Regions from separate parts of the Paenibacillus sp. ALJ109b genome, predicted to be linked through region 1. Evidence: riboswitches for the same ligand, from Rfam matches in the RefSeq annotation. Region 1 holds a riboswitch; the other holds the start of a gene.
What was found. Region 1 has a riboswitch for cyclic di-AMP ahead of G3352_RS18900 (C40 family peptidase). Riboswitches for the same ligand answer to the same signal wherever they lie in the genome.

Region 1 (7,848 bases):
ATGAAACGGGCGAACCGCAGGGCGGTGGACCTATGCGTTTGGGTTGCTATGGGTAGCACCAAAGGTTTCGGTGGCAGTTGTCTGTGATGAGCCATCATATGGGGAGGAAGATAACGTATGGTTTTTACGCAAGAGGAAGTCGAAGCTCATCTGGGAAGGCTGGAAGGCTGGGAACTGGAAGAGGGACGATGGATTGTCCGCAAGTTCGTATTTTCCAACTACATGAAAGGGATTGCATTTGTGGACGAGGTCGCAGCGATTTCGGAAGCGTTCAATCATCACCCTTTCATTACGATTGACTATACAACGGTCACACTGCGTCTCACATCATGGGATGAAGGTGGCATCACATCTGTAGATATTAAAGAAGCGCAACAATATAATGAGGCTTTTGAGAAAATGAGGTCGGAATAACCTGGATCGGTTATATCGCACTACCGGAAATGAGTGAAGCATACATGTCAGACAATAATCAGAACAAACCTCTTATTGCTGTCGTAGGCAGCCTTAATATGGATCTGGTGGTGAAGACGGATATCATTCCTGAGGAAGGCGAGACGGTGAGCGGGGAGGAACTGCACTATTTGGCCGGGGGCAAAGGCGCCAATCAGGCGGTTGCTGCTGCACGACTGGGCGGACAGACAACGATGATTGGTGCGGTAGGTTCGGATGGTTTTGGTGAACGCCTATTGCACAGTCTAACGGAAAGCGGGGCGGATGCCTCGCAAGTTCGCATTCTGGATGATACCGTTACAGGTACGGCCTCCATCTGGCTCTCCAAAGGAGATAACCGGATTATTGTCATTCCCGGAGCGAATGGGCAGGTTGTGCCTGCGATGCTGGAAGAGGCGGATACGGTAAAAAGCCTGACTGCAGCTGCAGCGGTGCTGCTGCAGCTGGAGATCCCGCTGCCTGCGGTCACCCGCGCCGCCCAACTGGCGGCTGAAGGCAGCGCATTGGTGGTGCTCAACCCGGCGCCTGCGGTGCCGGGTCTGCCCCAGGAGCTGCTGCGGTGCGTCGACGTTGTCACGCCGAACCGCAGCGAGCTCGCCGTGCTCACCGGCCGGGATGATCTCCGGCCGGAAGACGTGGATGCGGCGGTCGCAGAGCTCGCCGCATCCCTCGGGGCCGCTGTCGTCACGACGCTCGGCCCCGAGGGGGCTGTGTACGCGGCAGCGCCTGGCGGCCGCGTAAAGGCAGGGCGTGCCGGCGCGTGCCGTGCGCCCGGCTACGCCGTAAGCGCCGTCGACACGACCGGCGCTGGCGATTGCTTCAACGGCGCGCTGGCAGTAGCCCTTGCGCGCGGAGAGACGCTGGACGCGGCGGTAAGCTTCGCCATGGGCGCAGCCGCGTTGTCCGTGACGAAGCTCGGCGCCCAGTCCGGGATGCCGTCCGCACGTGAAGTGCAGGCTTTCCTTGCCGAGCAGAAGGCAAAGACCCAGTAATCTATGCATGCTTTAGCTGAATCAGAGGCGGCAGGTGTCAGTAGGCAGGATACGCTAATGCATCTAGATAGCCATAGCGTGGTGGATGTTTTCATCGGAGCATCCCTGAAATAACCAAGAGGCTCTTACTTCCCAGTACGGGAGAGTAAGAGCCTCTTCTCTGTATAACCATTGATAAAAACAGCAACCCTGTAATATAAATACGGGGCGACTACGTTGTACATCTAGCGTCAGCGTGGTTTAGAGAATGCGTAAAGAGCAGGAGGCGATTGAAGCCGCCATACGCACTACACATGCAACCCGCCACAAACTGATCGCCTGGGACGTCTTGGATTACTTCTTCTCCGCCAGCCACATCGCAATATTCGCGATTTCTTCATCTTTCAGCTTGTCTTTGAACGAAGGCATACCGCCGCTTTTACCTTTAACAATCGTGGTATAAATCTTCTCCACATCGTCCTGGCTACCAATCTTCTGCAGACTAGGGCCCATACCCCCTTGAAGCTGATCACCGTGGCAGGTAATACAGTTTGCTTTGACCAGTGCCTCAGCCTGTCCTGCATCCATTGTAACTTGCGGCATCGTCGGTTTCGCTTCTTCTGCAACTTCCTCTTTCCCTGGAAGCGTAAACATTAGTACAATAGCTAAAGCGCACGCTGCAAAAAATACCCCGCTCATGATCCATTTGTGCATCCCTTATGTCCCCTCCAGAATGAAAGATCATCTAACTTGAAACTATCCATATCATTATAACGGAACCTGTAGTGACATCATAGCATTTTGTGGTAATTTTTTGAACTAATCACATAACCGGGGACTTTCTAGGGTGATTTTAAGCTCTTTTTATCCGCGTGGACCTTCATAGACCATACAGTAAAAGGGCTTCAAACCGCTTGGTGTCTGTCGTTCGTATGTATCCTGCGTAACAAATCCGGCTTTGAGATAGACACGAATGGCCCGGCCATTCCAGGTCAGAACTTCCAGATCAATTTCGTTTGCAGGGTTCCGGCGAATCGCTTCCTGCACAATGGCCGAGACAAAAGCCGTTCCTTGACCATGACCACACAGATCGGGGTGCATGCCAAGCCCAATGCGGGTGACACCTTCAAGTGGGAAGTATTGAGCGAAGCCGCAAATTTGATGATCCTCTCCCAGCACCACCGCATATTGTTCTTTTCGTAGCTGGGGATCGCCGAATTCCACTTCAAGTGCTTTCATCTGCTCCCAGGGCAGCCAGCTATAAATATTATAAGGCGGGTCATACTGCCAATTGCAGATGAGCTCCGCATGTTCTTCTTGCATGGGCACAACGTGAAACGTCACAGGGGCTTCATCCATACAACTGCACGCTCCTCTCATTGTGAACAAGCTATAATGATTCTGATTTGTCCATATACATATGTCATTCCATATCTAAGCTTGTTTCCACTCTACAAAAGAGGCGTTCATTTGGCAAGTCCTCGTTTTTGAAAAAAAAGTGAAACAAAAGTTCCGGTAATTTCGTTTATATTATAGTGGGATGGGTAAAAACATTATAAGAGCACGGACAAAGCAACGAAAAATAGCTTTTAAAAAAAGTTAAAGTTAGGTTTGATAGCTGTCCCGAATACGTTAAAGGAAACGAAGCACAAAAAAACCGCCGGATACATTCCTGCGGAGAATGTACCAGACGGTTCTATTATGCTTCGTTACAGTAGTTTTATTGTTACAGCATGACGTTGCTCAGCTTGTCCCTAGTCGATGGCCAATGTCTCATATGCGTCCGTGCTCATAATGCGTTTAGCGCCAACATAGCGGTTAGCCCAGTAGCTTTCGCTTAATGCGCTAATTGTAACTCCTTTGGAAGAAGAAGAGTGTGCAAACTTTCCATCCCCTACAAAGATCCCTACGTGTGAGACCCCTTTGCCCGTTGTATTGAAGAATACCAGATCACCTGGTCTCATTTCCATACGGGATACTGAATCACCCATGTCGAATTGCGAACTCGATTGGCGAGCCAGATCAATACCCAGCTTGTCGAATACATAGCTTGTGAACCCAGAGCAGTCAAAGCCGCTAAGCGTTGTTCCTCCGCTTTTGTATGTAGTTCCCATTGCTGAATCAATGACTTGGTCCATTTTTGAATCTGCGAATGCGCTGCCTGCTCCAAGCGATAATGCGAATGTGATGCTGAGTACAGCTGCGGTTAATTTCTTCTTAAACAAGAGATATACCCCTTCCAATGCCTGCGAGGTTAGCTTAAGGATTCGGTTGAAGGTCCCCTATGATCCCTCTGTTGCAAGATCAATTCACCCATAACTGGTTCCCCCGCTTCCCAGGTGCTAGGAATTTGGCTATGCTAGTTATGCACCTGCGAAATCAAGAAATGACGATTAAATTTTAAGTAGTTACAAATATGAAGGTAAAGATTACAAAGTTGTTACTAAAAACTCACTGCGATTATTGTAACAGAGGTGTATCACTTTGGCAACGTTTAACAGAAAAATTAGCAAAAAAAACCTCGACCTTTGACGGGGAAAGGTCGAGGTTTGCTTGTTTAAAGGTGTTTGATGAAAACAACTTTACATATAGATGGTAACCATTTTTAACTGTGCATGTTAATCCTTGACCGAGTTGGACTGCCATAACCGGAAATGGGCGCATATCTTCCATAAGCTCAGCAAGCACCGGGCAAGTGGATACGTCTGTTGTAGTATAAGACCAGTTAAGCCCGTTAGTAACCATGAAGCTGAAGTGAAGGCGCCAAAGACCAGGAGATGTAGGCCACCCAGCAGTACGGCAATGCCAATTAGAGTGATGACCTGGCGTAGTGCAATCCATAGAGCTTGAAACGTACCACGTGCTCCGCCTTCCCCATCAGGAGCCGAGATACCAAACTGCATGTACAGCAGGACATGATGGATAACCCACCCGTATACAATCCAACCAGCAACATAGGGAATACCAGGCAGGAGCAGATGGAGGGAATGAAAACCTTCCATAAGGATGGAATAAAGTTTTGGTGCGATCCAATAAGCCGGTAGCAGCAGCAATAGGGTGCGAATAGTGTGGAGCAGAAGCATTGGTTTCCACAAATTTTTGATGCCGCGAATGAATGGAATGCGCTCTTCCGAATGATTATAATGCTGGAGCGAGTAGAGCAGCCCTGCCTGAATGAGAGGGCTAATTAGCATCCGTAGCAGCAGCATAGCCCCTAAAATCCATAAATAGCGATGGACCTCTGGATTCATTGTCAGGCCGAGTTGGCTCTCCATTTTGAATAAAATTGTACTGAGTTCCCCTGCATCAGGGTCGGGATAACGCAGGAGTAGCGGAACCACAGCTGATTGAACCATTCGATAAAGAAAGTATCCCCATACTAATTGATAGAGAAATAAGAGTGCTGCAATGAACATATGCTGACGGACGAGAAACCAGCCTTCACGTATTTTCGCTTTCACTGTATCCACCTCACCATGACAGACTTCCGAATATGGCTTCTATAAGTTTGGTTGCACTCATGCTCCAGCGGGATTTGGTTGGCTCATCCAGTCCGGCTTTCAGAAAATTGTTCATATGATGGTTCTCCAGCACAATCGTGTACAGCGGATCAGTCATGGCCCAGGAAACAGGGGAAGTATAGGTCAGTTTGTAGGTAATGCGCTCCTCGCTGCCATCCCATTCTTTCGTCATGGTTTTCCCATCTTCGAACATAATTCGAACAGGCACCTTCTTATATTCACTGCCTTTTTTCTGGACTGTAATGGATGACTCGTACAACGTTTGACCGTCTTTCAGGGTAGGATTGATTGTGATCTTCTCCACTGCAAAGTCAGCCATGCCGTCACCGTATACATATTGATTAAAATAATCGGTCCAGGAGGTACGGGTTACTTGCTCCACGACCTTTTGAAAATCAGACGAAGTAGGGTGTTTGAAACGGTATTTCTTTACATAGGTCGAGAGAATACGCTCCATCGTTTTGGCACCAACTTGTTGTTCTATCCCGAGTAATACAAGCTTGCCTCGTGTGTATACGTTGGCGGCATATTGATTCTGGGAATCGAACTTCCAGGAGTCCTGTGTCAGAGAAGCTGGAGAAGTAATGAGACCTGATTGTACAGGCAGATTCGGGATAAGTCCGTATTCCTGTTCCATCACTTTGTCTTCTGCATAGGAGGTGAACCCTTCGTCCAGCCAAGCCTCCTCAAATTCATTACTGGCGACCATGCCGTAAAAATACTGATGCCCAATCTCGTGCACAACCGTGCGTTCCAGATCGTAACCAGGTGTAGAATCATCCGCACCGAAAGCGGTGACCAAGGTAGGATATTCCATTCCCCCTGCGCCATTCCCCGATTTGGGCGGGACAACGATGGACAGTGTGGAATACGGATAAGGGCCAAACCACTTGCTATAATTGGATAACGCTGCTTTGGCGGCGTAGAAATAACGTTCCTTCAGGTCCTCATGAGCAGGGTCGAGATACAGCTTGATTCGGACGCCTGGCACATTGGGAGCAGAGAAGGGTTCTTCCGCATAAACAAAATCAGGAGAGGCTGACCAGGCAAAATCATGCACATCATCGGCATAGAACTGATATACTTTTTCGCCGTTCTTCACAACAGCTTGCTGGGTTGGGAAACCGGTAGCAGCTACTTTGTATGTTTCCGGTACCCGAATACGCACACTATAGATACCGAAATCAGCATAAAACTCTGAATTGCCGTGATACTGATGCAGATTCCAGCCTTCGGTCGTCCGACCTCGTGTGCCTACTGGCTCATATACGCTAAGTTTAGGGAACCATTGACCTGCCATAACAAAATTATCTGCCGTTCCCATGCGGGCAAAAATTTTCGGTAGCTTGACCTCAAATCGGGTGTGAAGCGTTATGCTTTCACTGCCTTTAACGGGTTTGGGCAGCCGTACCTTAATGAGGGTAGTATCTTTCATGTTTCCGTCATCCGGTTGCACATATTGCATCCGATGCAAGAGAGAAAGTCCGTCCTCTGTTTTCATTTCTGTAATATGCATAGAACCATAACCGTTCGTGGGCATGACATCACCGCGAAGTTTCCCCCCGGATTCTTTCATAAAAGTGGTGTCAGCAGAAGAGAAGGCATTGGGATACATGTGAAAATAAAGCTCGCTGACGGTTTTCTTACCTGGATGTGTCCAGGTTATCGTCTGAGTCCCTTGCAGTACATTCCCGTCTACCAGCTTCACATCCATGTGATATTCCACTACGCGGTTGCTGAACACTTCAGCTGTAGGTGTCTGTATACTTTCCGGAGATGTTTGGGTTTTGACGGGTGCCGTAGGCTTGCCCGATTCCGGGGCGAGCGCAGGCAAGTCAGAATGAATGGAACGTGTGGAACCCAGACCAAGCCATATCCCTCCGGCAACTACACACAGGGCTATAATTGCGGTGAGCCAGCTCTTGGCGCGTCGTGGAATCATCGTTAAATACCTCCCGTTGACAAGCATCTACAGCATGTATATGTTTGCATTGGAGCGATTATTAGTTAAAATATTTGTATCAACCCTTGGAGGCTATAAACATGGACCAAAACGAGCAAAACGGCAAAAAACAGATTGCCTTGAATATCGTTAGTGCAAAGAGCAAACACAAAGGCTTCGGTGCAGGTTCCATAGATCTGAACAACCTGTCTCCAGTTATTATTGATAACGGAGAAGCCAAGATCGATATTGGTGCGATGCATGCAAAGAGCAAAGTGGAGCGCAACATCAAGTTCTCAACCAACCGTGAGGACGTACCCAATGGACGCCAGGTATGGCTGGTATGGGTAGCTGTGGACCGAAACGAACAGGGGCAGTTCTATGGTGGAGCAACAGCGTGTGAGATGTGGATTGATACAGAAGCGCGTCGTGGATGGAAACTGCTGGCCGAACATGTGAACCGCATGGATTATGCCATGAAGCGCCGGTTCATGCTGGATGACCTTGGACCTGAGGATCGCGCGGCACTCAAGACGTTGCTGATTACGCATAACGAAGAATGGTGGAACGCTTCTCCGGATGAATTGAAAGAAGCGCTCGCCTAATTAATGAATGTTCAAAGTTGTTCAAAAAAAAGAAGCAAAAGCCCCGGGACCGAGATGATCGGTTCGGGTTTTTTGCTTCTTTGCTAAAATTAAATTTTACAGACGCTGACGCAATTGCGTCATTACGCATTTACGTCACTTTGGTTACTCCACCCACCAGCGTTTGAAATCCTTCCACCAAGAATGTTTCTCTTCCTGTATTCCCTGCTGGTTTTGCACTTCGCGATTGTCTTTATCATTCTCTGAACCCGAGTCGTCTGAAGCGCTGCGACAGACCTCAGTCGGTTCCGTGCCATCAATAAAAACTTCCAGCCGTTTCTCGGCGCAGCCATTGCCAGCCAGTTTGCCGGATTCGG
Region 2 (7,848 bases), on a different contig from region 1:
GGAGTACAATGTAAGTATCAACATAAACGTTTAGACATATGAAAAGTAGTTTAATTACGCTTTTGATTTTGGTTTAAGCGTTCAAATGTAATCAAAGGAATGATACCGTTCCTCTTCATATAGAATATCAATACTTCAAAGTCGGGTGATTATATTATGAGTAAAAAAAATCCGTTCAACACTCCTTCAAATGAACCATTGGCTGCGGGTATGGCCCCATCTCTCGGGGAAGCCCACAGCTCCATGAAGGTGCCTCAGAACGCTGCTTGGTGGAAAAAGTTCCTAGCTTTTGTTGGACCGGGTTACCTCGTTGCCGTTGGATATATGGATCCCGGGAACTGGGCAACGGATATTGCGGGTGGTTCACAATTCGGATACACGTTATTATCCGTTATTCTGATTTCAAACCTGATGGCTGTTGTATTACAGTCTCTCGCTGGCAAGCTCGGGATTGTCACAGGACGGGATTTGGCGCAAGCCTGCCGCGAACGATTTAGTATGCCTGTTGTGATCGTGCTATGGATCTTGTGTGAGCTTGCAATTGCAGCCACCGACCTTGCCGAGGTTATTGGTTCGGCCATCGCGCTCAAGCTGCTGTTCAACATTCCCATGTTATACGGCGTCATTATTACCGCTGTCGATGTACTGGTCATTCTTTTGCTGCAAAATAAAGGCTTTCGCGCATTGGAATCGCTCGTTATCGTGCTGATGGCTACCATTGCCCTCTGCTTCGGGATTGACCTGTTTCTCGCCAAACCGGATATGGGTGGCGTCATGCATGGTTTCGTACCGAATGTCGAGATTTTGCAAAATCCAGCTATGCTCTACATCGCCATCGGGATTATCGGTGCAACCGTCATGCCCCATAATCTGTATCTGCATTCTTCCATTGTGCAGACCCGTCAGATTGAACAAACGCCAAAAGGGAAAAAAGAAGCGATTCTGTATTCCACCATGGATTCAACCATCGCTTTAACGCTAGCTCTGTTCATCAATGCAGCCATCCTGATTGTGTCTGCTGCCGTGTTCCATAGTGCAGGTATGACTCAGGTCGCGGAAATTACAGATGCATACCATCTGCTGACACCTCTGCTGGGTACTACCATCGCCAGCATCCTGTTCGGTGTAGCCTTGCTGGCTTCCGGTCAGAACTCAACACTCACCGGCACGTTGTCCGGACAGATTGTAATGGAAGGCTTCCTGAACATTCGTATCCCAGCGTGGCTTCGTCGACTGGTTACACGTCTGATTGCAATCATTCCGGCCGTCATCGTAACAGCCATTGCCGGAGAGCACGGAACAGAGGAACTACTGATTCTGAGCCAGGTTGTGCTGTCGCTACAGCTACCCTTTGCTGTCATTCCACTGGTGATGTTTACGAGTGACAAAAAAAGCATGGGGGCCTTTGCCAACAAGCTATGGCTCAAAATCATCTCCTGGATCATTGCTGGAGTTATCGTTGTTCTGAATGTGTATTTGATTATCCAAACCATTCTGTTATTCTAGGTTAAACGGAACTACGCAATATTTTGTCTAACTCAAAAAGGCTGATCAACTCAAGTAACGTATACCTTGAGACGATCAGCCTTTTATATGTTTGAGCAGCAGCCTAATCCATACCGATTAGATCTTAAATGCTGCTTGCTCTTATTTAGTTGTCTGAATTTTGAGTTACCATTAACAATGGAAGAAGTTCCTCCAGTGATTCAACAGTCCAGTCTGGACGCTCTGCATCCGCAAGCTCCGGCTGGAACCTGCCATAACCCTGCAAAATCCGGATCGTATGCATGCCCAGCTTCTTAGCCGGAATAATATCATTATCAATCCTGTCGCCGATCATGACCGCTTCCTCGGGTTTACATCCCGCCTGTTTCAATGCTACAGCATACAATTCAGGATCAGGCTTGGACACTCCTTCTTCAGCCGAACAGGCCAGCACATCCACATACTTGCGCAAGCCGTAGCTATCAAGCCGATTTTCCGTCCCCGGGCTCTGATTGGCAATGATACCAATCTTATAGTGTTGCGACAACGTCTGTAGAACAGCGTCGGCTGACGCGAAGGGGCGCTCAAGCTCTTTGCGGAACTTTAGCTTCTCCTGTATCTGTTCCCGGTGACCCTCATCGCTGATAAGGGTACGAATAGCCAATTTCATCGGCCATTGCTCGTAATTTCGGTAGGAGGTGGCAAATATATCTCGCACCGTCTGCATCTCCACCTGATAACCAAGCGCACAAGCTTCACGAACAAACTGACCGATAATATCATCTACCGGCTCCCATTCGTCCACGAGCGTATCCCCCACATCAAAGAACAACCATTGTATTCCACGTACATCCGGCACGCCTATTCCTCCTCGTTAGCCACAGGAAATTATCCCTATTTCCCAAACCATAAAAAAGAAGACCCACCATCATGCATGAGTCTCCTCAAGATTCCGTTTATTTATGATTTCAATTATAACAGGCAGCTGAGACTGGATCAATCACAGGAATAGTACTAGCCACTAGCCGTTAAGCAGAAAACCAACTTCCCCATTCAAGGAATATACAATACGGTCTGCTCCCATTCCCCGATAGATCCCTTTGGGGTGGCTTTGTTCCGTAATGACACACAAGGACTTGGATGTCCAGGAGCGGCAGATCTGCAAATATCGACAGGTCAGGTTTAGGCTATTTTCAAAAATAAAAACATTGCCGACACTGCCTTGCGGCAAAAACCATTTCTGAGCTGCAGCCGTGTTCATGCGAATGACATGCTCCACACCGATTCTCCGGAGCCTGCGCTCTTCCCCTGCACTGTTGGTCAGAACGGCAAACGGCATTTTTTTGTACATCAGCAATTTGATAAATTTGCGTCCTGCTTCATTTGGAGCAGTCACTAAGATCATCTCTTTATCCATCATTCGTTCCTCCCTTGGCGTGAAAAGACAACAAAAAAGAAGCGTGGGGGACCAAGGCCTCCCGGACGCTTCTTCAATAATCCATAGCAAAAAGACACTATGAACCAGCGTACGGCTTGTTGCCTCTCCCTTTAACGCTTACGAGGTTAGCTGACGGATTCGGGCGCGAGAGTCGCCCTATTTCCGGCTGTCACCGGAAAATTCACCCCATGGATGCCTACTGTCCTGGACAGTTCATCCTGTTGGTTCCCCCGTTTCCCACCCATGAATGAATGGAAACTCAGCGATTAAAACATCGTTCTTTTATAATCATTAATCAGAGCGATATTATCGTTTGTTTCGTTTTTCATGTAAAATTTAATTTAAATTGGAATTACGATATGAATCATACACCCGTGCCATATTGGTGTAAAGTCTGCGCAGATCACCGAATCGACGGATTTTTGCCATTTCTCATCAATAATAGCGCTTACAACGCATCCATTCTCTACCCATCTCATCAAAGCTCTCTAATTCTCTCTTTAGCGAAAATTAGGTATTAAATCAGTCACAGATCATACACGACAGCTTCAAATTGAGTTAAAAAAGCAATATTAATTTTGCAATATTTAATTGTAATCAATATAATAGAAGAAAGAAGAAAATGAAATGGAGGCGATTTTCATGTCAGTCTACGACTACAAAGTAAACACCCTTCGCGGACAGGAAGTTGAAATGTCCAACTATCGTGACAAAGTACTGCTTATCGTGAATACAGCAAGCCAATGCGGCCTCACACCTCAATTCAAAGGTCTGCAGGAGCTTCAGGATAAGTTTAAAGATTCCCCATTTGAAGTTCTTGGTTTTCCAAGCAACCAGTTTGCACAGGAAAAAGGCTCTTCTGATGATATTGCCGAGTTCTGTCAGATGAACTATGGTGTCAGCTTCCCGATGTTCGAGAAAATCGATGTGAATGGTTCAAGCGCTCACCCTCTATTCCAGCATCTTACCAAAGAAGCACCGGGTGTACTCGGCTCCAAAGCCATCAAATGGAACTTCACCAAATTCCTTGTGGATCAGAACGGACGTGTTCTGAAACGGTATGCTCCCAAAACAACACCTGATAAAATTGAAGCAGACATCAAAGAATTGCTTAAATAACAACTGAAGGCCATCCGACCCCTGAAGACAGAATGAGCATGCATTCAGGGAAACGGGTGACCTTTTTTTCTGGACTCATCTTTACTGTAAAAAAAACACATAAAAAAAGAAGCTCCCCTTACGGGAAGCTTCTTCCTAATCGTTCTTATGATGCGGTCGAGAGGACTCGAACCTCCACGGGTATACACCCACTACCCCCTCAAGATAGCGTGTCTGCCATTCCACCACGACCGCATGTCGTAAATAATCGGCAACAGAATTGATTATACCCGGTTCATGTTTAAAAGTAAAGCATTTTTATAAATATCATTTTAACTGCGCTTTCCCTTCCATAAATCGTATAATCTCGTCATTTTCTCCTACGAAGTGCATATGATTAAATTTGATCTCGTTTGTATACCCGATTAGGCCGATCATTCTACTTTATTTGCATTACCATCCTTCACATCCCCTTAGTATAACGTAACTCATAAAGTTATATAAAATAACATTAGATAGATTTAATATTTAAAAAACCAAGAAACTATTGACAAAAAGCGGATATTTATGTGAATATATATATCATATAATTCGGATTTACGAACATAAAACGAACCAAAAAGGAGTATAGATGTTATTTAACATAACATTTAACGAACGTAGGAGGCGAAAGATCGTGAACCGTGGGAATAAGCTGCTCGATTACGTCAAACTGCTTGATTCCTCTATCCAGGTTGGAGGCTTCACCCATTCCTTCGGAATGGATACCCATATCGCTGAAGGTACCATTCGTAACGCCGAAGATCTCGAATCATTCATGCGCTGCCAATTGCACCCCAGCATCGTGCGTCTGGAAGGCATGGCGATTAAAGGCATATATACTGCCGCAGATCATAATGACGCATGGCGTACAGCCCTCATCGACAAGCTCGTCCATGTCCAGCGGACACCAGTCAATCTTAGAGAACACGCCTCCACAATGGGCAAACGACTGATTAAGCTGGCTCATGCACTCCACCCCTGGATTGATTTTAGCCATCTCGAACAAACCCTGGCTAGGTATGAATCCGTCGGTTGCCTCTCTACCGTTCACGCCTGGATTAACCACCACCTCGAAATCCCTGTCGAGGAGGCGGTCCTTGGTTATCTGCATTCAGCCATGAGTGCCTGCATAACCGAAGCCTCCAAAGTGATTCCTCTTCATACCGATACAATCCAGGACCTGCTGGTTCGACTGGCCGCAGATCTGGAGCATGAATGGCATACTGTCAGCGCCTCCGCTGCCGATGGACCGGTACAACCAACCTCAATGTCCATGAAAACGTTGTTCCCAAGCTTTCACATGCTTGGAGCAGGGCTTCACGCCTACAGAGCCTAATCTACCCCCTTCCCTTCATAACCCGCCTCCTCACACTGTAAAAATATAAAAAACACGCCGCAACCTCCTTGCTGGCGTGTTTTTTATGTCAATTATTTTGTCTATTTAACGTATTTACGCCATTTAACATCTTAAAATACACTTATTTCCGTCTTTTTTAATTGTTAGATGACGCAAATACGTATATAATAAAACATACAGCTCGCATATCTATATATTTTACACCAAGAATAACCAGCTGAACACTACATTCCAACGAGGGGTGAACCCTTTTGAACAAAAAGAAACCTGTGACTCCTTTCGGATGGGCCATTAAACGACGACTAACCGAACTCCAGGTCGACCAAAAGACATTTTGTGAACAGTATGGCATTCCGCCATACCGTCTGTCCAATCTCATTCACGGCACACGCAAAGCAACCCGGTTTAGGAACCAGGTCGCTGACATTTTGGAAATTCCAGATGATTTAAGATAAGATTTCTGCCAAGGAGGAGCTCATTTCATGAGATACTTAATATCCGATCTGGAGAGATTATCGTTCCAGTCCATGCAGCACCAGCTTATCATCGTCGACCACAACTGGATCATTCGAAGCTGCAACACCGCTTGGCAAAATGGACTCGGGCAGCTGCTTCCCAAGCCAAGCGTAACAGGCCCCTCCAGAACAACACCTGAATTGCCTCATTACCTTCACCTTGTAGAGGGGTGGACATTACGCGAGGAGAATACAAAGAATGAGAAGATTGTTCAGGAGTTAAAAAGTATCACTGCACCTTTTAAAGACAGTTATACATACGACATCTCCGTCCAAACTGTCCACAACGAACAGCGGTGGTTTCGTCTGGAACTCACTCCATTAATTCAGGCCGACCCATCCCTGCAGTCTGATCTCGCATTGATTGCACACACGGATGTTACCGAACAGAAACAGACAGAACGCCAATTGAAGAAGGCTCTGTCTGAAGTGCGTACTTTGCGTGGACTGCTTCCCATCTGCGCTGTCTGCAAACAGATCAAGGATGAACAGGACAGCTGGAACTCTATTGAGAGTTATTTGGAGAAACACACTCATGCCGAATTTACCCATGATATCTGCCCGGATTGCATCCGAAGACTATATCCGAAGTACTCCAACATTCTGGACAAGCGTTCCTGAACTCACCCTACACCAAGAATCCTAGCTACACAGACAGATGGTGCTCAAACTGCGACATATCCAGCTCTCGCGGTGTTCCTTGTAGTGCAATTGCCCCTTTGTCCATTACATAGATATAATCTGCAGCACCGCGTACAAAATCAATACTTTGCTCCACCAGCAAGATGGAGATTTCACCCTTTGCCTTAATTTGCAAAATGACCTGCCGGATATCCTCTACAATGGAAGGCTGGATGCCTTCTGTCGGCTCATCTAGAAGCAATAATCCCGGCCGGGAAGCCAGCGCGCGGGCAAATGCCAACTGCTGTTGCTGCCCGCCACTTAGATCACCACCCTGTCGACCATACATCGTGGCAAGCACTGGAAACATCGCCAGCACATCCTCTGGGAACGTCTTTACACCCTCTGCACTTGTCTCCAGACCCAGCAGCAGATTTTCCTTTACTGTTAGCTGAGGGAAGATTTCTCGCCCCTGCGGCACATATCCAATCCCCGACCTGGCCCGTTTGGCCGGATCGTGGGTGGATAATTCCTTACCTTTCCACTGAATACTTCCTTTGCGCGTTTTAAGAAGCCCCATCAACGTCTTCATCAAGGTGGTTTTCCCTACACCATTACGCCCCATCAGGCATACCACCTGACCTGGCTCAACATCCAGATTCACACCGCGCAGCACATTGCTTTCCCCATAACCGGACTCAATTCGTTGCAGCGACAGCATGGTCATCCCTCCTTTTGCCCAGGTACACTTCAGCCACTCTCGGATCTTCCTGCACTTCCGCCATCGTACCTTCCTTTAGAAGCTTGCCTTCATGCATCACCGTCACTTTGGCTGCATACTCACGAACAAACTCCATATCATGCTCCACTACCACAACAGACCTTTCTCGCGCAATCTCTTGCAGCAGTCGGCCCGTCTTGTGTGTTTCCTCGTCCGTCATTCCCGCTGCCGGTTCATCCAGCAGCAATACACGGGGTTCCTGCAGGAGCAACATACCAATCTCAAGCCACTGCTTTTCCCCATGTGATAGCGCCCCTGCACGTGCATCCACACGGTTCTGCAGACCAATCTGGAGCGTAATCCGCTCCATGGCTGGACTTATTTTTGAATACCGTTGAATACCCAGAGCCTGTAAAGGAGAACGACGATTCTCCGCAGCCAGCATCAGGTTCTCCTGCACGGTCAGACCAGCAAAGATGGACGGAGCCTGGAACTTGCGCCCTACCCCTTTTCGAACAATCTGATGCTCCTTCAGACGTGTCAGATCCGTACCATCCGCCATCTTCACTGT

Region 2: another riboswitch for cyclic di-AMP. It lies ahead of G3352_RS11310 (HAD family hydrolase); the one in region 1 lies ahead of G3352_RS18900 (C40 family peptidase).

Annotation. Positions count from the first base shown of each region.
Region 1 is NZ_JAAIFP010000018.1:25,948-33,795, reverse strand. It holds gene G3352_RS18920 (4a-hydroxytetrahydrobiopterin dehydratase) at 118-414, shown strand; gene rbsK (ribokinase) at 459-1,445, shown strand; gene G3352_RS18910 (c-type cytochrome) at 1,779-2,138, opposite strand; gene G3352_RS18905 (GNAT family N-acetyltransferase) at 2,289-2,783, opposite strand; gene G3352_RS18900 (C40 family peptidase) at 3,179-3,649, opposite strand; cyclic di-AMP (ydaO/yuaA leader) riboswitch at 3,653-3,790, opposite strand; gene G3352_RS18895 (hypothetical protein) at 4,043-4,885, opposite strand; gene G3352_RS18890 (M1 family metallopeptidase) at 4,896-6,887, opposite strand; gene G3352_RS18885 (YwhD family protein) at 6,989-7,492, shown strand; gene G3352_RS18880 (transglycosylase domain-containing protein) at 7,637-7,848, opposite strand, start outside.
Region 2 is NZ_JAAIFP010000008.1:354,142-361,989, reverse strand. It holds gene G3352_RS11320 (Nramp family divalent metal transporter) at 211-1,506, shown strand; gene G3352_RS11315 (HAD-IA family hydrolase) at 1,652-2,344, opposite strand; gene G3352_RS11310 (HAD family hydrolase) at 2,507-2,905, opposite strand; cyclic di-AMP (ydaO/yuaA leader) riboswitch at 3,023-3,198, opposite strand; gene G3352_RS11305 (glutathione peroxidase) at 3,566-4,042, shown strand; partial or broken gene G3352_RS31695 (hypothetical protein) at 4,018-4,086, opposite strand; tRNA gene G3352_RS11300 (tRNA-Leu) at 4,194-4,276, opposite strand; gene G3352_RS11295 (urease accessory protein UreF) at 4,698-5,399, shown strand; gene G3352_RS11290 (hypothetical protein) at 5,672-5,875, shown strand; gene G3352_RS11285 (nitrogen regulation protein NR(II)) at 5,903-6,556, shown strand; gene urtE (urea ABC transporter ATP-binding subunit UrtE) at 6,582-7,277, opposite strand; gene urtD (urea ABC transporter ATP-binding protein UrtD) at 7,255-7,848, opposite strand, start outside.